One region of the Pseudoalteromonas sp. J010 genome, then DNA from elsewhere that is predicted to be linked to it. Evidence: riboswitches for the same ligand, from Rfam matches in the RefSeq annotation. Region 1 holds a riboswitch; the other holds the start of a gene.
What was found. A riboswitch is a leader RNA that binds a small molecule or an ion and turns the genes downstream of it on or off. The one in region 1 is predicted to bind lysine.
Positions count from the first base shown of each region.

Region 2: linked by a shared signal. The riboswitch ahead of lysC (lysine-sensitive aspartokinase 3) and the one ahead of dapA (4-hydroxy-tetrahydrodipicolinate synthase) in region 1 are both predicted to bind lysine.

Region 1 covers NZ_RDBW01000009.1:27,590-50,730, forward strand. Annotated here, with positions in the region: gene EAG18_RS06035 (bifunctional GNAT family N-acetyltransferase/hotdog fold thioesterase) at 1-152, shown strand, start outside; gene EAG18_RS06040 (phospholipase A) at 201-1,223, opposite strand; gene EAG18_RS06045 (succinylglutamate desuccinylase/aspartoacylase family protein) at 1,477-2,589, opposite strand; gene EAG18_RS06050 (PLP-dependent decarboxylase) at 2,592-3,797, opposite strand; gene EAG18_RS06055 (2,3,4,5-tetrahydropyridine-2,6-dicarboxylate N-succinyltransferase) at 3,797-4,537, opposite strand; gene dapA (4-hydroxy-tetrahydrodipicolinate synthase) at 4,549-5,433, opposite strand; lysine riboswitch at 5,549-5,724, opposite strand; gene EAG18_RS06065 (response regulator) at 5,933-7,624, shown strand; gene EAG18_RS06070 (hypothetical protein) at 7,631-8,248, opposite strand; gene EAG18_RS06075 (TraB/GumN family protein) at 8,407-9,282, opposite strand; gene ilvG (acetolactate synthase 2 catalytic subunit) at 9,807-11,468, shown strand; gene ilvM (acetolactate synthase 2 small subunit) at 11,465-11,707, shown strand; gene EAG18_RS06090 (branched-chain amino acid transaminase) at 11,733-12,656, shown strand; gene ilvD (dihydroxy-acid dehydratase) at 12,745-14,601, shown strand; gene ilvA (threonine ammonia-lyase, biosynthetic) at 14,604-16,145, shown strand; gene EAG18_RS06105 (hypothetical protein) at 16,251-16,682, shown strand; gene EAG18_RS06110 (ABC transporter substrate-binding protein) at 16,789-17,841, shown strand; gene EAG18_RS06115 (methyltransferase) at 17,878-19,050, shown strand; gene can (carbonate dehydratase) at 19,065-19,736, shown strand; gene EAG18_RS06125 (accessory factor UbiK family protein) at 19,911-20,180, opposite strand; gene rep (DNA helicase Rep) at 20,375-22,390, shown strand; gene EAG18_RS06135 (diguanylate cyclase) at 22,376-23,141, opposite strand, start outside.
Region 2 covers NZ_RDBW01000055.1:9,148-15,039, forward strand. Annotated here, with positions in the region: gene EAG18_RS21490 (DUF2989 domain-containing protein) at 1-264, shown strand, start outside; gene EAG18_RS21495 (sodium-dependent transporter) at 547-1,872, opposite strand; gene EAG18_RS21500 (DUF924 family protein) at 1,952-2,482, opposite strand; gene lysC (lysine-sensitive aspartokinase 3) at 2,574-3,920, opposite strand; lysine riboswitch at 4,009-4,179, opposite strand; gene nhaD (sodium:proton antiporter NhaD) at 4,324-5,571, opposite strand; gene EAG18_RS21515 (hypothetical protein) at 5,728-5,892, shown strand, end outside.

The sequences.
Region 1 (23,141 bases):
CGGCGACAGTAACCATTGCAGACTGTGAAGGTGACCTACAAGCTTTGGTAAGTGATGCAAAGGCTAAGTATGTCGTGCCAGTAAATGTTTATGATGGAGATGTTCTAGTTGCCAAGTTTGAAGGGCAGTTTGTGGTGATAAAGCCACAATAAATAGCGCTGAAGTTAAAGCTCTGGTGATGCGCCAGAGCTTTTAAACCATTAGAGTATGTCTGTTAATAACACCCCAATGCCAAACCTTTGCGTATGCGTGTTGTAGTCAATTAGGCTTTCGCCATAACCATTGAAGTACTGTGCATAGCCACGTAATCTTCCCCAAATAGGGAAAGACCAATCCAATTGAATAGCACCTCGGTTGTCACTGCGTAAGTTATTACGCCACATGATGCCAAATTCGTGATCCTCATAACGATATACACTGTTAAACTCAAAATGTCCGAGATATTCATCAATATTAGGGTTATCGTCACCGCGTGGATCTAATGGGTCGTCTTTCGTGTTTTCAGGTAGTCGATACCAAGGCTTAAAGCTAAATACAAAGCCTCGATTCTCCCATATAAAGTTAGCATAGATACGGTTCCAAGAGCGCGAGTTAGGTTGACTACGACCATTTGATTGATGAGAAATACCAAGTACAAAGGCCATCTCATCACCCCAAAGTACATTCTCGTCATCTAAAAAGTTGATCCAAAAGATTTCTGGTTCATAGTTGGTTTCACGAAAGGGCGAAGAGACATCTTTGTTGTAGACTTGCCAGTATGATTGCAGTGTGAAAGCAAAATAGATAGCCTGATCTTTGTCAGAAAAGCTCTTATAAATAGGTGCTTTCAATGAAATTTGATACTTAGCTTCAAAGTTATCAATTGGTTCCCCCTCTTCATCGTCAATCGCTTTTAAACCGTCAAAAGGTCGGCTATTTACATTGGTCATATAGGAAACTGGTAAGATGTAATTGCGCTTATGTGGCGTAAGGACATTCCGGTTTTTTTCTGTGACACGCTCTCGAGCCATACGCTTATCGAGTTGACTTAAGTTTTTATCGGCGTCTGCTTCTGCACATTCTTGACGAACTTGTTCAATGGTTTTGTCTTTTTCACCGGTTAAGACCGCGTTGAGTACGCATTGTTTAACAAGGTCAATTTCATCTTCTTGCTGTGTATCTTGAGCGTAAAGCGGTAACGCCAATAACGCCAAAGTGGGTAGGGATAGGTGTGTCAGTTTCATTATCTTTGCGCCGAGAGTGAGTACAATTGATTACATTATTAACCAATGATAATGAAAGGGAAATGAATCAGTAAGGTCAACTATGCCCTGATAGCTAAAAACAGGTCTCGATAAAAAGGTGGCGGCGGCTGCCGCCATACCTTAGTAAGTGTTTACAGAAACAACCGAAAGAGCTAGATAATAGGTCAGTAAACATCTTTCTAACCTTTGATTGTTGCTATTTGACTTACTCTCACGCAATTAGTTACGTAAATTACAGTCGCTCAACTTGGGTAAAAAACTTGTATAGCTCTGTACCTTGGTTCACACTCGCAGAGGCAAAGTGCAAAATGGCAATTGCATCCTCGTCTAACTTGATTTCGTTCAAGGGCGTTTCCGATAAATAGCGTTCCATTCTTAATATCTTGGCAATTGTTTGCCCTGCTTTGATATGCTCTCCAAGTGTTGCTGTGTATTCGACCATACCACCCATCGGTGCGTAAAAAGTACGGTAGTTTGCTAATTGGCAAGTGTAACGAGCAATCTCTTTTGGCGCGAAGTGTGCACCATAAAAAGCTTGTTTATAATTGAGATAGCTGAGAATGCTGTTGGCATCATGCTGTGCTTCTGTCAGGTCAATTTTTTCTTGCGAGCCGAGCTCAACAGTAAATGCTTCAGTGAATACAGGGATGTTTCGTCCTTTTGCTTCATATGCTAATTTCAAGTGCCACCATGGACAAAAGCTTGCTTCATCCAAAGCACCATCGAACTCGTTGGGAATAAGTAGCACATGTGGAATATCAAAATAGCGGGCACTTTCCTTGGCATATTCAGGGCAGTAAAGGTGTTTCGCTGAAATGGGGCCGGTATGTAGGTCTAATACTAGCTCGGCTTCATGAGCCAAGCGCTGCAAATTTAATGCAATGCGCTTTCCTGTGGTGAGTCTATCTAGCGGGGCTTCTAATTGTGCTGTTGTATGCTCCAGCAACACTTGGCGAAACTGCGGCTTTATTTGCTCTAACGGAAGATCAACATACTTTTCGACAAATTCATATGCCAAAGAGCTATGGTCTTGATACATGCGGTTCCAGTTGGTCCCAGTTATCGGATCGAAGCGACCCAAAGTAAACTCTCCCGACTTTTGATTACAACCGATGGGGTTTGCATAAGGTACTAGAGTAATATCAGCTGCCAGTGACAATGTTTTAAGTTGCTCAAGAAGTTGATAAATGACCGCATTACCTTGGACTTCTGCACCGTGCATATTGGCTTGGATATAAACTTTTGGGCCGTTACCATCGCCTTTGATGCGATATACAGGAATGGTTAACGGCAAGCCGTTCGCTATTTCACCAACTTGAATATTCTGTTGTGTAATTATGTTCATCTCTACCTCAAATAGCTGGATGCAGGTTGCGCTGCGCGAGCGCAGGTAACTTCACCGCCAGAGATCACAAACTCCGCTGGTAATTCGTGGCACAGAAAAAATGGCATGCTTTCAGTGTAACCATAGGCACCACATTGACTAAACACCAACCAATCATCATCAGCACTATCACTGGGCAAAGCTAAAGTGCCTAACTTGTCCAGCGCAGTACAAAGTGGACCATGAATATGAAAATCAACAGTGTTGGCATCAGACTGACGTAGCAGTTCAGCTGGGAATGCTTGTCCAGTAACTGCTGGGCGCAATAAGTGGTTCACACCGCCCGCGACAATAAGTTGGTGAGCACCGTAATTCTGTTTTTGTTCAACCACTGGGTTGAGGTAAAAACCGCACTCGCCGACAGCATAGCGTCCTAATTCCATCCACAGCTCATCAACTTGAGTGGCGGATTTAATTGATGCGAGTGTATCTAGCAGCGTTGTCCAATTAAGTGCGGTGCTGTGCGCGTCATAAGGGATCCCAAGACCACCGCCTAGGTCGAGCACTTTAAGCGCTATCCCAAGTTCAGAAGCCAACTGTACTAAGGGTGACACCATGGCTTGCCAAAGTTCAGCTAGGGTATCGCTACAGAGCATATTGCCCCATTGGAAAATATGCAGGCCGACAAAATCTAAATGGGTGTAATCACTTAAAGTTAAAGCTTGCCACTGTTCACTACCTAGGCCAAAAGGGGTCAATGTATTACCACCTAGTGGATTGTGTTGTGCTTTATCAAAACGTAACTGAACCCGTAACAACACATCAAATTGAAGGTCGAACTCACAGGCTACTTGATTTAACCATGCAACTTGGTTGTGACTCTCTGCTACGAAGATGCGAACACCTTGATTTGCAAAGTGGCGAATTTGCTTTAGTGATTTCGCCGGACCTGTGTTGAGCACGCGCGCTGGAGTGACACCTTGTGATAAAACCTGATCCAACTCGCCACTAGAGGCCACATCAAAGTTAAACCCAGCGTGATCTAGGGTTTTAATAATGTGAGACAGTGGGTTGGCTTTAACGGCATACCATAGCTTTACAACTTGTTGATCAACTAGCGGCTTTACATGTGCGCTGAGTTTATCTAAGTCGTAGCAGAAAAAAGGGGTATCTTGTTGCTGTACTAAGCTTTGTGCAACAGCTCGTTGTGACGTGCTCAACCAGCTCATTAGCGTAATACCTCTTCTAGTGCAAGTGACGCATCGCTTTGCTCATCACGGTACTTGACTATAAGTGCACAGGACATGCTTAAACCTTGTTGGCGCGCCCACTCACTAGAGGCTGGGCGAGAGCCTGGGATCACAATTGCATTTTCAGGGATCGCCTCGTCTTTATCTAGTAAACGCTCATTGACACAATCATACACAGGAATACTGGCAGATAGACGAACACCTGGCGCTAAGACTGCCCCACGTTTTACGACAACGCCTTCAACTAATACACAGCCCGCACCAATAAAAGCATCATCTTCAACAACAACCGGGCTTGCACCAACAGGCTCTAAAACTCCACCAACTTGAACAGCAGCACTTAGGTGAACATTTTTACCAATTTGCGCGCATGAACCAACCAACGCATGACTATCTACCATAGTGCCAGTGTCAATATATGCGCCAATATTTACATAAGCCGGTGGCATGATGATGGTGCCTGCAGCGACATACGCACCACGTCTTACGCTGCTTCCACCGGGTACCATGCGCACGCCATCTTGTGCTGCAAAACCGCGTGGCGCTAGGTTATCTTTGTCCACGAAGCCACCAGGGAATTCCGTATTTACGCCATTTTTGAATGCTTCAAGGATCCCTTTTTTTACTTCTACATTTGCATGCCATTGACCCTGTTCGTCTTGTGTTGCCGCACGTACAGTGCCGTTTTCGAGGTTGTTTAGTAGTGTTAACCAGCTCATGTTTTACTGCCTTAATTCCAAGATAAAATTGTTTCGTTGGCGCGTGTCAGCGCATCTGTGTGGGTAAGTTCTAAATGTGTCAAAGGAGGGCGTAGGTTCGGGCTTGCCAGCTTCCCTTGTAAATGCATCAAGACCTTAACCGGAATAGGGTTTGCCACTGCAAATAAGCTGTTCGCAGCTTCCGACCATGTAGTGAATAAATTAGGGGACGTGCCACTAAGAGAGCGCCTTACAAATTCGGCTGTTTGTTGTGGCCAAGCATTCGCAGCGACAGACACCAAGCCTGTTGCTCCCGCTTGGGCAAAGTAAGGCATTAGGCTATCATCACCACTGTAGATTGCGACATTTGGGGCTGCTTGGCGAAATGCTTCGAAAGTGGCGATATTGCCGCTAGCTTCTTTGAGCGCCCAAAGATTTGGGTGATTTGCAAGTTCCCCTAATAATTCAGGGGCGATGGCAACGGCACTTCGTCCTGGTACATTGTAGAGCATACATGGCACGTTGCTCTCGTTTAAGAGGGAATTAAACCAATGGCCAAGTCCCACTTTGCCGGGTTTGGCATAAATTGGTGAGCCGAGTAACAAAGCATCGATGGGCTGTGTGTTGCAAAACTGCACCCACTGTATTTGTTGTTCAAGGTTGCTGCCACCCACTGCGACCATTAATGGTACGCGAGGCGCAAGTTGGCAAACAAACTCGACGATTTTTTGTTGCTCTTGTTGGGTAAGCGCAAGCCCTTCGCCTGTACTCCCAAGTAACAGAATACCATTTTGTGCCTGCTCTTGATCCCGCACAAGGGTTGTCAACGCGCTAAAATCGATCTGATTTTCAGCATCAAAAGGGGTAACTAAAGCCGTCCATAATGGATAGTCAGATAAGTTGAATTGTAATTTCATCTCTACCGAACTTAAATCATGTTCGTAGTAAGGAGGGTGTCCAAACTTCGAACCGTTAAAATTCGAAGAGCAATGGACTTAAAAAGGATAAGGCAGCCTGTGGCCTTATTTTTCTAAGACCAGAAGCTCTCCACCAAGTGTGTTGGTGACAGTCGCTGGGATTCAGCCCAGTCGCCCGAAACAGAGAATAGCAAAGTTGTCTGTTTCTCGGCGTGTATTCCCCTTACTAAGCTGCAACGGAGTTTGCTCTCCTTCACTTAGTTACCTGAATAACGCACCTCTTCCAGCCCTAATACCATTTGGTCTTAATATCTATTCGATTTAATTAAGCACCATTGGTATAAGTTTGACGCTTTGGCATCAAACTGCATAAATAGGGTGAGCTCGCATTGAAACATTTTGGCCGTCTAGGTGTCAAGTATAGGACTGTAAATAATATGATTGTCCACTACACTGAATAAGCGTGGGCATTTTTTAAAGAGGGAACAAATATACCAATATGTCGTTAATACCTAACATGAAGTTTCGCTACATAGGGGCACTGTTGGCTATGGCTTTATTGCTATCGATGGCCATGGTAGTGATGCAATACCTCCTCCACCAGCAGAGCCAGGATGCTCGAGTGATCAATCTTGCTGGTATGCAGCGGATGTTATCCCAGCGGATAGCACTGTTCAGTTCGATAGATTCGCCGCATGGGTTGGAGACGCTCAGACTAGCTATTGATGACTTTGAAGGTAATCATCACTTTTTAACAGAAAAAGAGGCGGGCAAGTATCACCACTTAAATGCGTTGCTCGAGTCGCTGTATTATGAAAATCCAGCTCAGTTACATCGGCAGAGTCTCATGTTGATTTCTTTGGCAAAACGTCACTTAAAGCAGCCAAATACCCAGTTATCACAAGATATTTTTAAATTATCACAGACTTTACTACCCAACTTAAATGAAGCGGTCTCTCTGTTTGAACATCAAGCTAAGTTAAACACCGAGCGGGTTAGAAAAATAGAGTTATTAATTTGGCTACTAGGGCTGACGGTTTTATTTATTGAGGCTAAATTTGTATTTCGCCCAATGGCAAAAGAGATAACCGAAACTTTTAGGCAGCTTGAAGCATCAAAAAAGCTCGCGGATGACGCGTTACAATCGAAATCGCGCTTTTTGGCTCGTGTTAGTCATGAACTACGAACCCCACTTCAAGCGCTCCATGGTTACTTGGATGAATTTATAAAAAGTGCAGATGCAAAACAATTGGAGCATGTAAAGAGTGCCGCTAATCAGTTAGATGTTTTGCTTTACTCGGTAGAAGATTTCAATAGTTTATCACAGCAAGATATTGTCATTGAGCGGCATCAAATACAGCTGCACGATGTGATAAAAACAGCTTGTATCTCGTTCCAACTGAGTGCACATAACAAGTCTCTCACGTTTAATTTAGCCCTTGGGAATGCGCTAAATATGATTTGTTTCGGTGATGCAAAACGGATAGCTTGGCTCGTTGGAGAACTTGTAAACAATGCGATTAAATTTACCGAGCGTGGTGGTATTCAAGTGTTTGCAGATATTGTGATGACTCAAGAGGCGTCTTATCTTGAGTTTATTGTTGAAGATACAGGAGAGGGGTTTGATTATAAGCGTCTACAGGAGTCAATGCGAACAGAGCATTTTCAGGGGTCGCAACTTGGGCTACAACGCTGTCAGTTGCTAGTGTCCGCGCTGGGTGGACAGCTTAAATTTACAGCTCGAAAGCCATTTGGTACGAGAGCAGAGCTTCAGATCCCGATAGAAGTTGATATCGAGAACGTGCGCTCAAGCAAGCGTGAAAAATTATCTACCAATGTTTTACTCGTTGAGGATAACTTAATCAACGCCAGAGTGATTGAAAAAATGCTGCAGCCGATAGCTAAGCAAGTAACACATGCTGAACATGGTGAGCAAGCACTTAAAATATATCAGGTTGGAAAGTTTGATGTGGTACTGATGGATCTAAATATGCCAATCATGAATGGCTTTGAGGCGACAAGAAAGATCAGAGCAATCGACCCTATCATCCCCATTCTCGTTGTGACCGCAAATACCAATAGTGAAGACTTAGACAAAGTATATGAGTTGGGCGCAACGGCTCATTTGTATAAGCCGCTACAAACAGAAGTATTAACAGATAAACTCACCGCTATCCTTGATAAAAGATAATCTCTGCTATTTTTTTATCAGGCTGATATTGCCCACACCAACTTCAGCATCGATAGCATAGCGTCCAGCACCGGAATAATCAGTTTTTGATCCTACCATGCTTTTTTTCGCTGTGTTACTAGCGGGGTACCCTGACATAGATGTTTTACCCACACCTGAGTCTAACGAGACCTGTTTAAAGTCAGAGGCCATCGCGGCAACCTTTATTTTACCAACACCTACCTCCAGTTCGGCAGAATTATTAAGGGCATTTACTTCAATTTTTCCCACTCCAACCTCAATATCTAGAGCCACACTTTGCGGTACTTTTACGTGCCAAGAGAGTTCATAATCATCTGACGGTACTTCAAGAGAGAGCTTATCAGCATGGCTTTTACTGGTTAATTCGGCATCATTGACGTCAGGTGTGCTAAACCAGCTGTCAGAGTCCTTTGGTGCAACTAGGATCTCAACCTCAATGGTGTCACCATGATAAGTTTCTAGATCAACTTTACCCACCGCAACATCTATTTCGAGTTCAATTACATCGCTACCTGAAAATGATGCTGTAATTGTTTTTGTTTCGTTTGCGTGAGCAGTGATTGCTGCACTACTCACCAATAAAGCGCAGATGATTCTTTTCATTCTTTTTACCTTTAAGGAGTGTCTTTGTAAGGTAAGTCGCAGTGTCAGGTGAAAAGGTTTAAATAGATTTTAATTTTTTTGAAGGCTCGGTGCGGTGTTGTATCAACGAGCCTTGAAAGGTGACCTGCGCTTTGGCTCTTTGCCAAGTTATGGCCATATTAAAGCGGTGTTATGGTATAACCTTCAGCTTTTAGTTGAGCGATCAGTCCGTACTGCTCGACCAGATGCAGAGCACCTACTGCGACAAATAAGGAGGTGTTCGGTAATTGCTCTTTGAGTATTTCAATCCAATTATTGTTACGTTCAATGATCATCAATTGTTCGGCTAATTGACCATATTTATCATCAGAGAAGCTCACATTGTAATAATGAGATAGCTTTTTCAAGTCGCCGGAACGCCATGCCGCGACTAAATCCAAAAAGTAAGTATTTAAGTCCGCCATCTGTGCAAACGTCTCTTTTAGCATGTCGTTGCTATGTACACTCAATTGACTAAACATCTCAAGCTGATATTCAAGCGTTTCAAATTCATCAACCGCAATATTGCTTTCATTTGCAAACGCGATAACCTGCTTGTCTATCCCATTTTTGTCCGTGAAACCTAACTTCTGATATTCCAGCTGTAGCATAGTCACCATAACAGCCCAGGGGGCATAACGTTCAAATAAAGCAATATCTATTTGTTTTGCTGCAAAATAGGCTTTCAGCTTGTTATAGACTTCGGGGCTTAGTTGAGACGCTAAGGTTTGATTGCCTTTTAGTAGCATAAAAGGCATGGAGCGTTGTTGGATTGCCAACGGAGATAAGGCCTCTAGGTTCACCTCAACCATCACTTTGTCACTGTTTTTGATAGCGGTTTTAACTTTGACTGGCAACCCTTGCATTTGTTTATCACCAACATGCACAGTTCCAAACAAGTAGGATGTTTTTTGACCTTTTTCTACTTTCCAAAGGCCAACTTCTGCATTTGCAAAAGCACTAAAAAGGCTTAGGAAAAAACAAAAAAATATAAATGGAGAAAGGAATTTTACCACTTTGATCCCCTGTTGATTTTATTAAAAAGGTAGTCTGCGATATAGCCTAGCGAATGTCACTAAAAAAGAAATGAGCAAGAAGTATAGAAAATTTCATATTGCCAAAATAAGAAAGTAAATTTTTCGTTATCGTTACGCAAAACCAATATAAAATTCTCAATTTAGTATTTGTTGCTGTTTTAATTCTGTTTATGGTGTTTTTTGGGTTTTTTTATGTCTTCAGTGTGCTTTTTTAAATTTAAATGGCATAGTTTTTTAGGTTGACTTGGGTGCTGTTCGCGCGGTATTAATAGAAAAAGAGGCAACGCAGTGTTTATACCTAGTCGTTAGCAAAGTTAAATTTTCGGAATTCAAGCAATGTTACTAACAGCAACTCTACTAGTCGTGATTATCAGCGTGGTGATTATTATTACCGCGGGGGCTAGTTAGTGCTGTAAGAAAACCATCAGCATAAGCGCCCCCCGCACCACAAGGTTCGGGGGGCGTTTTCGTTTTAGGGCAAAAAAGGCAACTGAGAGCAGAACATGAGCAATTCAACAACCGGCGCACAACTTGTTATCAAGGTGCTAGAAGAGCAAGGCGTCAAACACGTATTTGGCTACCCTGGGGGAGCCATCATGCCAATTTACGACGCTTTGTACGGTGCGCCTGTTAAGCACTATTTGACTCGTCACGAACAAGGTGCCGGATTTGCTGCCGTCGGTTATGCGCGTAGTACCGGGAAGTTAGGGGTATGTTTTGCAACATCAGGCCCCGGAGCGACTAACCTTATCACTGCGCTTGCAGATGCGATGATGGATTCAGTGCCTTTACTTGCCATTACAGGCCAAGTGCCAACTGCTGCGATTGGATCGGATGCGTTTCAAGAAGTCGATGTACTAGGTATGTCCTTATCTTGTACAAAGCACAGTTACATGGTTGAACGCTCAGAAGACCTTGCAGAGGTGCTCCAAGAAGCTATATACCTTGCCCAATCCGGTCGCCCTGGCCCAGTTTTAGTTGATATTCCAAAAGATATTCAGCTCGCAAATGTGCCTTTTCATCCATTTGCAGCGCCACAAGATGAATGTCCAATGCTATCACAAGCCGAGGTAGGGAAAGCTAATCAATTACTATGTGAAGCAAAAAGGCCAGTTGCATACATCGGCGGTGGTGTACAAAACGCTGATGCTCAGCTTCAGTTGATGCAGTTTTTAGAAAAAACACGGATGCCGGCAGTGTCGACTCTAAAAGCACTAGGCAGTGTTACACCTGATTATGACTTTGACCTTGGTATGTTGGGTATGCACGGCACTCAGGCTGCCAACTTAGCTGTACAGCAATGTGATTTATTGGTGTGTATCGGGGCTCGATTTGACGACCGCGTGACGGGGAATTTAGCAAAGTTTGCTGCTGGCGCTAAGGTGATCCACTTAGATATTGACCCTGCTGAAGTCGGTAAACGAAAACCAGCGGCTGCATCACTGATTGCTGATTTGAAGCAATCGCTGCCACAGCTTGAGTGTGTGGTTACTAACACGCAATGGCTTGAAACAATTGCAACGCTGCAACGACAACATGCGTGGCGTTATGATTATCCCGGTGAAAAAGTCTTTGCCCCTTATTTACTAAATCAACTAAGCCAAAAGCTGCCAAAAACTGCAGTGGTATGTTGCGATGTCGGTCAACATCAAATGTGGGTGGCGCAGCACATGAAATTTAGCCACCCGAGTAATCACTTAAGCAGCGGTGGTGCGGGCACTATGGGATTTGGCCTGCCAGCTGCAATTGGTGCACAGATAGCACGTCCAGATAATACAGTGATCACGGTATCTGGCGATGGCTCCATCATGATGAATATTCAAGAGCTGGCAACTATTCGTAGAAACAACTTACCCGTTAAAATTTTGATACTTGATAACCAAAGATTAGGTATGGTGAGGCAGTGGCAGCAGCTCTTTTTTGACGGTCGTTACAGCGAAACAGACTTGTCAGATAATCCAGATTTTGTCGCATTGGCTGCTGTGTTTGGTATTCCAGGGCAGACAATTACTCACGCCAGTCAAGTTGATGAGGCTGTGGATGCACTGGTCAGTGCGCAAGGCCCCTATATTCTTCACGCTTGTATTGATGATAAAGAAAACGTATGGCCACTCGTTCCTCCAGGTGCTGCCAATGATGAAATGATGACGGAGAACTTTTCATGAAACACCATTTAACCGTTGCAGTAAAACAACAGAGTATTGCGATAGAACGCTTTTTACGAGTGGCTAGACATCGGGGATTTCGTCTTACTAATTTAGAGCTTCAAGGGCAAGATGACTTATTCCACGTCAAAATGACAGTAGATAGTGACAAACCTATCTATTTATTAACCTCACAACTGAGTAAGCTAGTAGAGGTGCAGGCAGTTGACTTGCACACACTACAGAAACAGGCAATTTAAAAGAATTAATTAAGGTAGTTAAACAATGACACAGACATCAGAACTTATTTGGCACAACGGTGAAATGGTTCCTTACTTTCAAGCAACCACTCATGTGCTTAGTCATGCTCTGCATTATGGCAGCTCAGTTTTTGAAGGGATCCGTGCTTATGACACGCCAAATGGCCCTGCGGTTTTTCGTTTAAACGATCATATCCAGCGTTTATTTGATTCTGCAAAAATCTACCGTATGGAGATCCCATATACAAAAGAGGAAGTAATTGCTGCGTGTAAAGAGACGATACGAGCAAACAACTTTACCAATGCGTATCTTCGTCCATTTGCCTTTTTAGGTCATGTAGGTCTTGGCTTGAATCCAAAATCACATCGCGCTGATATGACAGTTGCTGCCATGGAGTGGGGCGCGTACCTAGGTGAAGAAGGCTTAGCGCAAGGTGTGGATGTATGTGTGTCTTCGTGGAGTCGCTTGGCGCCAAATACCATGCCAACTGCAGCAAAAGCTGGTGGTAATTATCTGTCTTCTCAGCTTATTTCAGGCGAAGCGAAACGCAATGGTTATGCTGAAGGAATTGCGCTAGATGTGAATGGTTATCTCAGTGAAGGTGCGGGCGAAAACTTGTTTGTGGTGAAAAAAGGCGTGCTTTATACGCCACCCACGACAGCCTGCATCTTACCGGGCCTAACCCGTGACACTATTATTCATTTAGCCAAGCAGCGAGGTTATGAAGTGCGTGAAGAGGCGATTGCACGTGAAGCCCTGTATTTGGCGGATGAATTCTTTATGGTTGGAACCGCAGCTGAAGTTGTACCGGTTCGTAGCGTTGACAAAATCCCTGTCGGTAACGGCGGGCGTGGTCCAATCACAGAGGAACTGCAGCAAGCATACTTTGCACTTGTAAAGGGTGAGGCTGAAGACGAAAACGGCTGGTTAGAGTACGTAAACGATTAATCTTATTGGTTCAGGGTGATGCACCCTGAACCAAAGCATTGTAAATTTTGGGAATGAGGAACTCGGAAAACCGAGCGTAAGGTGAGACATGGCTAAATTACGGAGTAAAACAACGACTGAAGGCAGGCAACGTGCGGGCGCCCGTGCGTTGTGGCGAGCAACAGGAATGACCGACAGTGACTTTCATAAACCTATAGTTGCAGTTGTAAATTCATATACCCAGTTTGTTCCGGGTCATGTTCACCTCAATCAACTCAGCGCATTGATGGCTGATGCGATAACAGAAGCAGGCGGCGTACCTCGTGAATTTAATACCATAGCAATTGACGATGGCATTGCCATGGGGCACGGCGGTATGCTGTATTCGCTGCCATCGAGAGACTTAATTGCTGATTCAGTCGAATACATGGTCAATGCCCATTGTGCTGATGCTATGGTGTGTATTTCTAACTGCGACAAGATCACCCCAGGTATGCTACTTGCCGCACTGCGGTTGAATATTCCGGTGATCTTTGTTTCCGGTGGCCCGATGGAAGCGGGTAAAACTCGCTTAGCGGATATCGATTTAAAGTTGGATCTTGTTGATGCCATGGTAAAAGGAGCGGATCCAACAGTCAGTGATGAGGAGTCTGAGCAAGTAGAGCGCTCTGCTTGCCCTACGTGCGGCTCATGCTCAGGTATGTTCACTGCAAACTCGATGAACTGCTTATTAGAAGCGCTGGGTTTAGCGTTGCCTGGTAATGGTACAACACTAGCGACACATAAAGACCGTCAACAGCTGTATTTGGGCGCAGCAAAGCGCATCATGGCTTTATGTGATGAATACTATGGCAAAGACAATGAGCAAGTGCTGCCACGCAATATTGCAAATCAAGCGGCATTTATGAATGCCATGACACTAGATATTGCGATGGGTGGATCATCCAATACGGTGCTGCATTTATTGGCGGCGGCACAAGAAGGTTTTGTCGACTTTGATATGAACGACATAGACCGTTTATCTCGCAGTACCCCATTTTTGTGTAAAGTGGCGCCAGCAACACAGCAATATCATATTGAAGATGTACACCGTGCAGGTGGCATTATGGCCATTCTAAACGAGCTTGCTAAAGGGGATAAATTAGACTTGTCGGTAGGGCATGTGGCTGGCGGAAATCTAGGTGAGGTTATTGCGCGCTGGAATGCCGCAGATAGCAATAATGAACGGGCACAAACTTTCTATCGTGCGGGACCTGCTGGGATCCGTACTACCCAAGCAATGAGTCAAGCGTGTCGCTGGGACGAGCTAGATTTAGACCGTGAAGGCGGCTGTATTCGCTCTATCGAGCATGCCTTTAGGCAAGACGGCGGCCTTGCCGTATTAAAAGGTAACTTAGCGCCTGACGGCTGTATCGTGAAAAGTGCAGGAGTGGCCGATGAAATGCTGCGCTTTACGGGGCCTGCTGTGGTATTTGAATCTCAAGACGATGCAGTCGAGGGGATACTGGGCGGCCAAGTTAAAAAAGGTGATGTAGTGATCATTCGTTACGAAGGGCCAAAAGGCGGCCCGGGTATGCAGGAAATGTTATACCCAACCAGTTACCTGAAGTCGATGGGTCTAGACAAAGACTGCGCTTTGCTCACCGATGGACGCTTTTCTGGCGGTACTTCAGGGCTCTCTATTGGTCACGCGTCTCCAGAAGCTGCCAGTGGTGGTAATTTAGCGCTGGTTGAAAATGGCGATGTTGTCGCTATCGACATCTATAACCGCAGTATTGATGTAAAGCTTGATGAAACTGAACTAGCACTGCGCCATGAAAAACAGCTGGCTCGTGGTAAAGATGCTTATAAGCCACTAAATAGAGAGCGCTATGTGAGTCCCGCATTGAAAGCTTACGCACTCCTTGCAACTAGCGCTGACAAAGGTGCTGTTCGTGACTTACAAAAACTTGAGGAGTTGAGCTAGCGATGGTTTCCCAAGAGCTTGATTACTTCAGAGCCATCATTCAAGCGAATGTGGCACCGCTCGTTGAGGTAACGCAAGTCAATCAATTAGAGCAAATGTCAGCCCAGCTTGGTAATCAGATTTGGCTAAAGAGAGAAGATCAACAGCCGGTTTATTCTTTCAAATTGCGTGGTGCATACAACAAACTGCGTCAGTTGCCGAAAGGGTCTCGGGTGTATACCGCTTCAGCGGGTAATCATGCTCAAGGAGTTGCACTAAGTGCAACGCATTTAGGTCAGCATGCCACTATTGTAATGCCTGTGACCACGCCAGAAATAAAAGTGAATGCCGTGCGTAAACTCGGTGGTGAAGTGATTTTACATGGCCATCACTTTGATGCTGCAAAACAATATGCCTTGGAGTTGTGTGAAGCGCAAAGTGGTGTATTTGTTCCTCCATTTGATGATAAAGACGTGATAATTGGTCAAGGTACGGTAGCGCGAGAGCTTATTCAACAGCTTGATGAGTTGGATGTGGTATTTATACCGGTTGGTGGTGGTGGTCTACTCGCGGGTATGGCGGTGTATTTAAAATCACTGCGGCCAGACATTCGTATTGTTGGAGTAGAAGCTGATGACAGTGCTTGTCTTAAGGCTGCAATGGCAGCTGGCAAGCCTGTGGAATTAGAGAGAGTTGGTGGCTTCGCTGATGGTGTTGCAGTTAAGCTTATTGGTACTGAGACCTTCAGACTGGCACAAAAGTTTTGTGATGAGGTGATCACAGTTAATGCCGATGAAATATGCGCTGCGGTGCAAGATATTTTTGTTGAAATAAGAGCAACTGCAGAGCCGTCTGGGGCGTTATCAACAGCAGGTTTAAAAAAGTGGCTGGCACAAACTGGTGAAAAAGGGTTAAGTGTTGCTGCAATCCTATCTGGAGCTAACCTGAATTTTGATAGGCTTAGATATATTGCCGAAAGAACAGCATTAGGTGCAAAGCATGAAGCATTGCTTGGCGTATCAATTCCTGAAGAAAAAGGTAGCTTCAAACGCTTTTGTCACTCTTTAGGTGGACGCGCAATCACTGAGTTTAACTATCGCTATGCTGGCTGTGGAGAAGCACAGATTTTTGTTGGCGTAGGTTTGAGAAATGGGCAAAGTGAGCTGGATGAACTGAGGACTTCATTACATCAAAATGGGTATCAGTTTGATGACCTATCAGACAACGAGCTTGCGAAATTACATGTTAGATACATGGTAGGTGGAAAGCCTCCTGCGGTAATGAACGAGCGTCTATTACGATTTGAGTTTCCAGAATATCCAGGGGCGTTGGCGCGGTTTTTAGATATGCTAGGCAGTAACTGGAATATAACATTATTTCACTATCGAAATCACGGTGCAGCACAGGGTAATGTATTAGCAGCGTTTGAGGTAGAACCAAAGGATTATGAATGTTTTGATGCTCATTTAGCCAAGCTGGCGTATCAATTTCAAGAGGAAACACAGAACCCTTGCTTTGCGCGCTTTTTATATGGTGAGCAGTTGCAAAAGCAAAAAGCAGGCTAGTGGGGTTATGTTTGGCGCTTAGAGAATATTATTGCCAATTTAATTTCACAGAGCAATGAGAGGGCGCTTTGCCATCTCGAGGAGTTAATTTAGCGGGAGAGACGAGTGTTACAGTCTGGTAAAACTAAATCAAGATGGACTGCATTAATAAAGAAGCTTGTGTTACTAGCAGGCCTTTACGTAGTGCTAGTGATATGTTGGCCAGATTTTCAAAGTGGTATCTTCTTCTCTACAGCTTGCTTAATGCTGATGTTATCTATGGTACTAGGCGGTGACGGATATGGTAACCAAAGAGTGGAATCATTATTAACAAAGGTAGGCGATACACTGATCATCTCACATGGGATCGGAAAAGTGACTATACCGATAGCGCGTATAGAGTCTATTGCGATAGGCAAAAACTACTTGGGGCTGATAGAACAAAAAAATGGTAATGGTTACGACATTACATGCACAGGAAGTCGCGACCAAATTCATCATCATATTAAAAACCTACTCGCAGAGCATTTTGAAAACTGTACTGTATATCGTGTATAGCACTCACTTTCCTTAAGCTGTTTTTGAAATCGCGTCTATTGCTATGGCAAGCTTCTGCCCATCGACTATAGTTAGCCATTATTCTCGCACAAGAAATAAGGACATAATGTCTAAGTATTTTGCAGTGTTATTGCTTCTTATCTTCAGTACCCAAATACAGGCATTAGAGAAAGTAACGCTTCAGTTGAAGTGGACGCATCAGTTCCAGTTTGCTGGATACTATATGGCAAAAGAAAAGGGTTTTTATCAAGAAGAAGGGCTTGACGTTATCATCGTCCCCGCTGATCCGAACAACCCAAATGTTGACTTTCGTGTGCTATACGGACAAGCGCAATTTGGTGTGTTTCACTCTGGTTTACTAAAACAACGGCTTGAAGGAAAACCTTTTGTGGCGCTGGCTGCATTATTACAATCCTCTCCTTACTGTTGGATGGTTAAAGCGCAAAGCGGGATATATGTCCCACGTGATTTTCAGGGAAAACGCATCAGCCACCTTGGGCATACTGAAAATGGTGAGTTGCTGATGATGTTGCAACGAGCCGGTGTAAATACCGACAGCATGTTGCTCTACTCGGGCAAGAAACCCTTTGATGATTTCATCGCTGGAAAGTTTGATGCGATGCAGGTTTATAGCACAAACGAACCTTATCAGGCACAGCAGTTGGGCGTAGCGACTCGAGAAATTTGCCCTAAACAGTTTGGCTTAAATGTCTACGCAGACGTGCTATTTACGACCGAAGCAATGTTACGCGATCGTCCGCAGCAGGTAATGCGATTTCGCCGTGCCAGCCTTAAAGGTTGGCGATATGCAATGCTCCATTTAGAAGAATCGCTTGCGGTTACCAAAGCGAACTATGCAACTCATAAGTCACTCGCACAATTGGCTTATGAAGCAGAGAAGCTCAAAGATTTTATTAGGGTTTCGGGTATCCCTATCGGAAAAATGTCAGCTGCAAAGTGGCTGTGGATAGCGCAGCTGTATCATTTGGATGTAAGCCAATTTCACGAACATAAGGCTGATTTTATTTACTCAGAAGTCAAACAAGATCCGGCCTCATTATCTTGGGTGTTGGTGATTGCCGCTGTTTTAACCTTAGTTTGTATTCCCATGTATATTCAGCTCATCTTTTCTCGGAAAAATAAGTCACATTTACGCTAGAATAAGCATATTGTATTGCTGGTGGTTGTAACTACTTTGGACTTAAGTACGCGTTTTCTACGTTTAGATAAATTATTATTTGATACTCGTCAGTATTGGCAGATCGTTGCATTTGAGCATTTAGCCATTCCTTGGCCTGAGCTTGAGTCTACGTTACTGCAACTTAGCGATCAGGCAGTACATGAGTTAGACAACAACGAGCAAGCGCATCGTGATTTCTTCAAAAGTACTATCCCTGAACTGGAGCAATTACATACCCTTTGTATGCTGCCTAAGATTGAAGGCCATCGAGATGCACTGCCATTTTGGCTAAGTAATGGAATTAAAGGGCGTAAGCTTGAGCAGCTACAAGACTTTGTTGCTGCTATAAACGAAACCAAGTCTGCTGTGCTTGAATGGTGTGCTGGTAAAGGGCACTTAGGGCGTATGCTTGCCTACCATGGTGCGCCTGAAGTCAATAGTATTGAGCTACAACAAGATTTATGTCGTCAAGGAGAGGAGAGTGCAAAACGACAGAATCTAAACCTTCACTTTCATTGTGCTGATGTACTCAAAGATGATATTCATCACCATTTTGTTGAAAATCGCCATGGTATTGCATTACATGCTTGTGGTGAATTACACCGTGTATTTATCCGCCAAGCTGTTGATAATGGAATGAAAAAGCTATCGCTTTCTCCTTGCTGCTATCACCTTTTTACACCACAACAGTATGAAGCGATGAGCGTAGAAGCTAGCGCCAGTGCGCTGAACTTATCTCATCATGATATGAAGCTAGCATTACAAGAAACCGTCACCGCACCGGGCAGAGTCGCGGCAGTTCGCAAAAAAGAAGTGAGTTGGCGACTGGGTTTTGATGCGTTGAGAAGAGAGTTGGATGGTAGTGATAACTATGTCTCGGTTCCCTCTGTGAATAAAGCCATTTTTTCAGGGACGTTTAGTGAATTTTGTTACTGGGCGGCAGAGCAAAAACAAATCACCTTACCTGCAAGCATCGATTTTGAGAGGTATGAGCTGATTGGTGGCCAGAGAAAGCAAGTTACTGACAGAATTGAGTTGGTTCGTCATTTGTTCCGTCGTGCCATTGAAATATGGTTAGTGCTAGATAGAGCTTTATATTTACAAGCATCGGGGTATGATGTTGAGCTTAGTACTTTTTGCGAAAAGTCACTCACCCCAAGGAATATTTTGATACAGGCTGAACGTTAGCCGGAGAGCCACTAATGTGTAATTCTAGTTCGAGTCCGCTGAGCCATTTACTCGATCGCAATAAGCAGTGGGCAGAGCGCACCAATGCCAGTGATCCTGAATTTTTTAAAAAGTTGTCGCAGCAGCAAAACCCTGATTATCTCTGGATAGGGTGCTCAGATTCTCGAGTACCGGCCAACGAAATTGTTGATTTAATGCCCGGTGAACTATTTGTTCACCGTAATGTTGCAAATGTAGTGGTACATACTGATCATAATTGTTTATCGGTCATGCAGTATGCAGTAGAAGTACTTAAAGTCGACCATATTATGGTAGTTGGCCACTATGGTTGCGGTGGTGTTCAAGCGGTGCTAGATAATGCAAAGTTTGGACTAATTGACAACTGGCTTCGTCATGTTGCTGATGTCAAAGAGAAGCATCAGGCAATTATTGAGCGCATAGCTGATGAGCAACAATGCGCGGCATTATGTGAACTTAATGTGGTGGAGCAAGTGCGCAATGTTTGTCAGAGCAACATTGTGCAGGATGCGTGGTTGCGTGGTCAAACACTGACCGTACACGGTTGGGTATATGGCCTTGCTGACGGATTATTAAATGAGGTTGTTGGTGCAGTGGCAGACAGTGAGCAGCTATCTTTGTGCTATGAAAAGTCGTTACTCGGTGTGAATCAACGCTATTGCTCTTAAACTGCAAGCGAACAACGGATGTCTATGATATTAGCGTCAGGCTATACAGGTTACAGCACTAATATACTGCGTCCACAAAACCTTGATGTTATACCAACAATTAAGGCTAATTGGTATTAAACACCATACAATGAGATGGCAGCAAAACACCAATGCAGTGCTGCCAGTACGGTATTACTCGTGAGAGTCTGTTTGCTTGTCAGCCAGTTGCGCTTCAAGCTGTGCTACTTTTTCTTCGAGCTCTACTAGCTTTTCACGGGTGCGGATCAATACTTTGCTTTGAATATCGAATTCTTCTCTGCTGACGAAGTCCATCTCTGATAGTTTACTTTGAATAGCTTGCTTGGTTCTGGCTTCAAACGTTTCGGCAAGGCTCTTAACACCTTGTGGCATATTGCTTGAAATCTGTTTGGCAATCTCTTCAATTTTGGCTGGGTTAATCATTTTCTTACCTTAGCTTGCGAGTCAGTATACATGTACCATCTTACCTTATGCACGAGAGGTCGAAAAGGTTCGCTTCATAGTTTTACATTGATACGGTAAACTAGCGCGCTTAGTTTATAAGAATTCCTCAACCCCTCTGCACTCAAAGTTGTAACCAAAAGTGCGCCAAGCGAGAAGATAACCGGATTAGTTGCATGAAGCTCAACCCAAAACAAGACGAAGCAGTAAAGTATATTAGTGGCCCATGCCTTGTGTTAGCGGGGGCAGGCTCTGGTAAAACCCGTGTTATTACCAATAAAATTGCCTACTTAGTACAACAGTGTGAATACAAAGCGAGAAATATCGCTGCGGTCACCTTTACCAACAAAGCCGCCAAAGAAATGCGTGAACGTGTAGCGCAAACATTAGGTAAACAAGAAGCTAAGGGGCTGTGGGTTTCGACTTTTCATACATTGGGTCTGGAGATCATAAAAAAAGAGGTTAAAACCTTAGGCTACAAGCCAGGTTTTTCTTTGTTTGATGATCAAGATACCAACCAGTTGTTAAGTGAACTGACTGAAAAAGAGCTGGAGCGTGACAAAGATCTACTTAACTTGCTAAAAATGCAGATTGGTAATTGGAAAAATGAACTGATTTTACCCGAACGTGCTATTCGAGAAGCTCGAGAGCCTCAAAAAGCGCTGTTCGCTCAGTTGTATGCCCGTTACCAGACTCAGCTTCGTGCATATAACGCACTAGACTTTGACGATCTCATCATGATCCCAACATTGCTGCTGAATCAGTCGGTTGATGTTAGAGAGCGTTGGCAGCAGCGTTTTCGTTATTTATTAGTCGACGAATATCAGGATACCAATACCAGCCAATATCAGCTCGTAAAGCGCTTAGTGGGGGAGCGTGCTCGCTTCACTGTGGTAGGTGATGATGACCAATCGATTTACTCATGGCGTGGTGCTAAACCACAAAACCTAGTACTACTAAGTAAAGATTTTCCTGGTTTAAGGCTGATTAAATTAGAACAAAACTACCGTAGTGCTGGACGGATCTTAAAAGCAGCTAATATCCTAATCGCGAATAACCCACACGAGTTTGATAAGCAACTATTTAGTGAACTAGGGTACGGTGATCCTATTCGGGTGATTGCTACCCGTGACGAAGAGCACGAAGCTGAGCGGGTAGTAGCTGAAATTATTTCGCATAAATTTATGAAGCGCACGAGTTATCGGGACTATGCTTTGCTTTATCGCGGAAACCACCAAGCTCGGGTATTTGAGAAAGCTTTAATGACCAACCGTATCCCTTATAAAATCAGTGGTGGTATGTCGTTTTTTACTCGCAGTGAAATCAAAGACATCATGGCATATTTACGATTCTTGGTAAATCAAGATGATGACAATGCGTTTTTGCGTATCGTTAATACACCAAGACGTGAGATTGGCCCGGTGACTTTAGAAAAGCTTGGCAGTTTTGCCAATGAACGTCATATTAGTTTATTTGAAGCATGCTTTGAGTCTGAACTTTTAGAGCGTATGGCGGGACGAGGGCTAAAGGCCTTAATGGGATTTGCTCGTTGGGTAGTTGAGCTTTCTGATAGAGCCACTCGGGGTGATACTTTGGAAGCCGTTAAAGATATGATCCGAGAAATCAACTACGAGGCTTATCTATACGAATCATCCCCAAGTGCTAAAGCGGCAGAGATGAGGATGAAAAATGTCTCGGAATTATATCGCTGGATCAGTGATATGCTAACAGGGGATGCAGATAATCCGGCGATGACCTTGTCAGAGGTTGTTAGTAAACTGACGCTGAGGGATATGCTTGAGCGCAATGAGGAAGAGGATGATTCTGATGCCGTGCAGCTGTTAACGTTACATGCTTCTAAAGGATTAGAATACCCGCACGTGTTTATGGTTGGCATGGAAGAAGGCCTGTTACCTCATCAAACTAGTATCGATGAAGACAATGTTGAAGAAGAAAGGCGTTTGGCTTATGTAGGGATCACTCGTGCTCAGCAAACGTTAACGTTGACTTATACAAAAAGTCGCCGTCAATTTGGTGAGCAGATCACTCCTGAGTTGAGCCGCTTTGTGCAAGAGTTACCTCAAGACGATCTGCAAATTGAAGGTAAAAAGCCTGTGGCGACACAGGCAGAACGAATGGAAAAAGGAAAATCTAACGTGGCGAATCTACGCGCTATGTTAAGAAGGGATTGATTCGTTATCAAAAGTAGGGATAAAGGCGCATGTTTCTTGCCCTTTATCTAAAGCTTGTTGCTTGCCAAAAAACAGCTGCAAGCCATGCTTTTCTAACAAACTTCTGAAATTTAATATTGCAGGTCCACGAGCAATGACTTTAATGCCTTTTACTTGGGTAACGGCCAAAATGCCCTGCAATTGAACCTCATAGCTCGTTTGCTGAAGTACACGTTTACTAAAGGTAGAGCTAAGTAGAACATAGGTAAAGTCAATTTGGCTGATCAGGGTAAGATCGCAACGATCTTTGCCAAAGTTATTTAACCCGATAGGGATCCCCATTTCAGCCAACGACTTTAAGTTTAAAATTTGCTGACTAGAAGCAAAACGAATTTCACTTTCTTCAAACAATAAGCAAAGTGCGTTACCTTCAGTGACTAACTGTTGCTTTAGCACATCAAAATGGTTGTTTTCCAACAACATGGTTGAACAGTTAAATAAAATGTCGTCATTCCGACAAGCCGCAACATCTTGAGCTTTTTTAAGTAATTGCAATTCGATCTCAAGGTGTTGGGGTTTTTCAGCTGCAAACTTCTTTAGAATATCAAAGCTTGTGCTACCTAGTACTGGGTGTTCACCAAAAGCCTCGATAAATCCGATGGGCTCTGCACTGTCCGACCAGTTGACTATCTCGGTATAGCGAAAATGTGTTGGTAGCTTATCAAGGTGGTGCTGATCATGTTGTTTCTGAGCGCTAGAGCTGGCACTGAGT
Region 2 (5,892 bases), on a different contig from region 1:
TTAGAATTAAACAAGCGAGGCGAAACACCAAACCCTGAGGTTTACTCGTCGCTTGTGAGCATTTTTTATAAACATGAAAAGTACAAACACGCTTACACCTTTGCCCGGGTTGCCCAGCTATCTGGCGTGGAAGAAATAGACATTATTCCGGTAACAAATCAATTAGCTGCCATGGGTAAAGAGTTAGGTAATCTAGATTCTCTCGCGCAAAGAACCTATGAAAGTATTCAAGCTGGAGAGTTTGTCTCTCCGCGAGACTTTTAACTGGCCTGAGGTTTGGATAAGGAATGTTCCAACTCTTTGTAGCTAAAGCACAACTTAGTTTTTTCCTTGTCTAGCCATAGAGTTTTAGCGAAAACACCGCTCCCGCGCCCTGCTCCCGCTAAGGTAACTACATCCTATAGGCAAGGCGAATTTATACCAATTTTCTTAATTAAGTGGTCTATTTGAGGCGAGAAAATAGCTCACTTAATTGAGATGACGTATTACACAGATAAAAATGGGAAGCCGTTGCTTCCCGTTTTTAGTTATAGATTACAAAGACTACTACTTTGCTATCGCCACGTTTATAAACACAGCTGTCATTAAAATTGGGCAAACAAACCTAACATACTGCGCAAACCAGTAATGTGCACCACGAGATTCAAGGTGAAGTTGATTCCCTCGCTTCCACACCCAACCAACAGTAACAAAGTAAAAAAGTCCCATTAGCGGCAACTGATACTGAGTAAACAAGCTGATCACAAGCTCAAACAACCAGTCAAAGTTCAATATAATGGTGCTTGAGGCTATAAAAATCACCAATGTGACCAACCAAGTTGCCTGCTTGCGTTTAAAGCCGTGGTTTTCAACCAAAAACGAAACCGGGATCTCCGTAGAAGAAATGGTGGACGTAACTGAAGCAATAGACATCAGTACAAAAAAGGTGAGGCTGACCAGTAATCCAACCTGTCCCATATTGGCAAATAGCTCTGGTAAAATCGCAAAAATTAACCGACCTTCACCAATCAACTTGCCATCTTGAAAAACTTGAACGCCATTTTGCTGCGCTACGAAAATAGCGGGAATAATCAATAAGCCTGCCAAAAACGCAACGCTTGTATCTAACATTGCAACACTGAAGGTCAACTTGGGGAGATTTTCATTAGGCTTTAAATATGAACCATAAATCATCATGCAGCCAACACCCAGCGATAGTGAGAAAAACGCCTGTCCCATTGCGGCAATGATCAAATCGGGATCGCTAATTTTAGCAAAATCAGGGATAAGATAAGTTCGAAACCCTTCTGCTGCACCATCAAGCGTAGCCATATACGCTATCAAACCAACCAAGAGTATAAGCAACAGTGGCATTAACCTGCGCGACCACGCTTCGATACCAGACTTTACACCTTTGAGGATAATACTAGCCGTAAGTAGAAGCATCAGTGGTGTGAACAGGAAGTTTCTAAGTATCGAATCGCCACTAAGAAACGCATGCACACTATCCAGTTCAGCCATTTGTGCTAATGGATCAAGAGAATGAGACAACATCCACCCTGCCACAATAGAGTAGAAGCTTAACATCACGATAGCACCGCCAAGACCGATATAACCGGCTGCAGCGCCAACCTTTGGGCTGCGCTCACGCCATGCAGTTTTGAGTGCTTTAACTGGGTTTGCTTGCGCCTGGTGGCCTAAATACAGCTCAGTATAAAGCGCAGGTAATGCGAGTAGAAAAATTACCGCAAAGTAAACCAACAAAAAGGCGCCGCCCCCATGGTTTGCAGCCTGAGTCGGGAAACCCCAAATATTTCCAAGTCCAACAGCCGCACCAGCTGCTGCCAACACAAAGCCAAGCCGGCTTTGAAATCCATCGCGCGTATGAGCCATGTCTTAAATCAATCATTATTTTTGTAGACGGCTGATTATACGTACTTCCATTAAAAATGCGAGTGTAACGGGGTTGAGCTTAAAAACTCGAGTTTGGTGTATTGAGAAAGGCTAGCTCGGCCTCGGTTGATAGTCGCTTTAAAATTTCATTGCGATGCGGATAGCGTCCAAACCTGTCGATTATACGTTTGTGCGCCAATTCAAAGTCGTAATTGGGCAAAGGTTTAAAATATTGCTGTGCTAATGTATGTATGCTCGCGCTTTCACTGTGCATTAGTGGCATATATAAAAACATTAGTTCAGTGTCATTAAGTTGTTGGTGATAGCCTTTTTCGATAGCATGTTGAGTTAAGCATAATGCTAATGGATCGCTGGCAAACGCTTCTGGAGTATTCCTAAAGATATTGCGGGAGAATTGATCTAATATAATGATTTCACACAGTGCCCCAACGGGCGATGTACGCCAACTTGAAAGTTCTCCCTGCTGCGCCATATGATGAAGGATACCAAAGCGATTTTTGATAATGCGATCAAAATCTGCTGACTTTTTCCACCAATCAGCTTCTGTGCATTCAACAAACCAGAACTCGTAGACGTCTTTATAATTCATAATGGCACTCCCAAGTATCCTGTTGATAAAGTGCCATCACCGAGCAAATATTGCAATTTTTTTATTAGTGCAGTACAGGAAATAAATTTACTTATGCGACTTCTAATAATTTGGCATGAATTGATTGTACCACTTGATCAGACTCCTGCTGTTCCACCAAGAAACACAAATTGTGCTTGCTTGCACCATGGCATATTAGTCGAATGTTAAACTGAGATAACACATCCATTAAATTCAACTGGCATTGTCGGAGCTGGATCTCTGAGCCTATCATTGCAACTAGTGTTAAATTGTTTTCAACTGTGACATGACAAAACTCCCCTAGCTCATCTAGACACGCTTGCTCCAGCTCTGGACGAGATGCGTTTGGGGCATTATCAAGCGTCAGCGCAACGCTTATCTCTGAAGTAGTGACCAAATCAACCGAAATGTTGTAGTTACTTAAGATTGTAAAAATACGAGCTAAAAAACCACTTGCCAATAGCATCTCGGGACTTTTCAGTGTCAGTAAGATCTGGTTTTTACGTTGAGTCACTGCACGGATCCCCGCTTGAGCGGTTTTTTCTTTTTCAATCCAAGTTCCTCCTGCTTGTGGATCGCGGCTCGACCCGACAAACACAGAGATCCCTTTGCGGCTGGCAGGTAAAATAGTTGCTGGGTGTAGCACTTTTGCACCAAATGTCGCCATTTCAGCAGCTTCATCAAAACTCAAACGAGGAATTGGCCTCGCTTTTTCACACAAGCGAGGGTCTGTACTAAAGATACCAATTACGTCGGTCCAAATATGCACACTAGAAGCATCAATCGCTTCAGCTAACAGCGCAGCACTGTAATCCGAACCACCACGACCTAGTGTAGTTGTTTGACCGTATTGGTCGCAGCCAATAAAGCCTTGCGTTACCTGAACACTATCATCCAGCAAATTAACAAGGTTAGCCTTCGCAGCTTCACGCGTGGCAGCTACATTAGGATTCGCTTTACCAAATTGATTATCAGTTTTGAGCACTTTTCTAACATCAAAACGAGATGCTTTGACATTGTGGTTTCTTAAAATTTGCGTGAACAGGTAGGAAGAAAAACGCTCGCCAAAACTCAGCACCTCGTCACATTGTTGCCGACTCAAGGCAGGCAAACTCGCTAAACTCTCAAATTCAGAAAATGTTTGTTTGTAACCTTCAGCAAGGTCAGCATCCAAAGATACTTTGTCGATAATCGCTTGCTGTATGTTTTCAACCGCTGCAACAACTGCTTTGCGCCCGGCTTCATCTTCCTTTTGTTGAGTTAGCGTTACAAGGTGATTGGTTACGCCAGCACATGCGCTAACAACCACTACTCGAACATATGGATTGTCACGAACAATGTGAGCACAACGAGACATAGCTTCAAAGTCAGCGACACTGGTACCGCCAAATTTGGCTACAACATACTGCGAATTCATTTTCTCTCCTCTCGACCGATGGCACAGTCAAATTTTATAAGGAGAACTCGGCATGGGATTTCTAGAAAGACGAACGCTTGAAATGACCTTTGCCAGAAGCTCTCCACCAATACGGTGACAGTTCCGAGGATTCAGCCTCGTAAACCGAAGAATCGTCGCGACGAGCAACGCTTCTCCTCGGCGAATACTTCCCTCACTAGTGGTCATTGGTCTCGTCACCTCACACTAACTACCTAAGCATCGCGCCTCTTCTGTTTATTTTGCCTTTGCAAATATGAATAAAAGCAAAATAAAAGCCCGCAATAAGTGCGGGCGATGTGAGAAAATTATCTTTTAGCCGTCTAGGTGTCAAGTAATTTATAAAAAACTTGTCCCAAAAGGGTGAAAATATATGTGATTCAAGCTAAATAAGTTGGCCTGCGAAATATGCCCCACTATAGCCGACAGTGTAGGCAATAAGTAGATAGAAGCTCATTTTGAGATAACTTGAAAAAGTCAACGCTTTGACCTTACTCATCGCAATGATCCCTGCCGCAGAGCCGATGATAAGCATGGAACCACCTACTCCTGTTGCATAGGTAAAAGTCAACCACTGTGAAGGGGTCATGGTAATATCTGCTTTTAATAATGCAGCGGTTAATGGCACGTTATCGACCGCAGCACTCATCAAACCAACCAAATAGTTTGCATACTCTGGCGCAAGGTATAGATATAAATCAGTAAACTTAGACAGTACACCAACCTCTTTTAACGCACCAACTAAGAGCAATACACCAACAAAGAATAACAAGGTGTCGTATTCAATTTCACGAATATAGTCGATGATTTTTTTATTCACGTCCTTTTTGCGCATTAAAAATTGTGCCATTAAAAACATCAAGGACAGGCCAAATAGGAAAGTCAACATTGGCGGTACATGATATTGAACGCTCAAGAACAATGTTGCGAAAATCGTCGATAAGAAAATAAGTGCAATGGTAATGTCGGTCTTTTCAATTCTGCGTAATTCAGCCTTTTCAAAGGTAATTTTTTCATTCATACCAATAGAAAGCATGGCAGCCAGCACGAATACACTCAACATAGACGGCATGATCAGCAATAAAAGATCAGGGATTGTGACTTTGTCGGCCAAAAATATCATCAAAGTAGTAACATCCCCAGTGATCAAAGACACGCCGCCGGAGTTAACACTAAATATAATTAAGGTCGCATATTTTATTAGCTTTTTCGGGTCTAGTTTTAAAGACATGACTACAGCTAATGAAATAAGCGTCGCGGTAATATTGTCCGATATTGAAGAAAACACAAATGCAAAGGCACCAACTAAAAACATTAGCTTGCGTTCGCTAATATGGGTTGGCATGATCCGGTGAACAATATTTTGGATGAATCCTTTTGAGTTTAGGTAGGCAACAAATGTCATCGCCGCCATCAAAAACAGCCATAACGTGGCAATTTCTAGGATGTTATGATCTAGCTCAATTTGTACAATTTCTGGGCTTTGACCATGAATTGGAGAGATAAAGGCGATAATCCAACATAAAGTACCAAAAAAAAGCGTGGTTTTGGCCTTGTTTACATGAATAATATCTTCTATAACGATCAGTATAAAAGCGATGGCTATCAGGGTTAGAATAATGGGCGTAACCATAATGCGTAAACAACCTGTAATTAAATGTAACAAAGGGTGGGTTCGTTTTCGCGGCGGATTCTAGCACCATCATAGTTCCCATGCTACGTACGATAAACATTTTGTGACAAATTGATGAAGTAGTAATGTAACTTCTCTATTACCTACTGGAAAGTTATGATCCCAGCAAAAAAATTATTAAATACAATAAATGAGCACTGGAGCGTATTGGAGCTACTTTTTAAACGATTTAAGCTCGCTGATTTCAGTCTTAAAGATGTACAAAACATCCTAAAACAGAAAAACCCTAGCTGGTCTAGTGAGCGAATTTATAAAGAAACC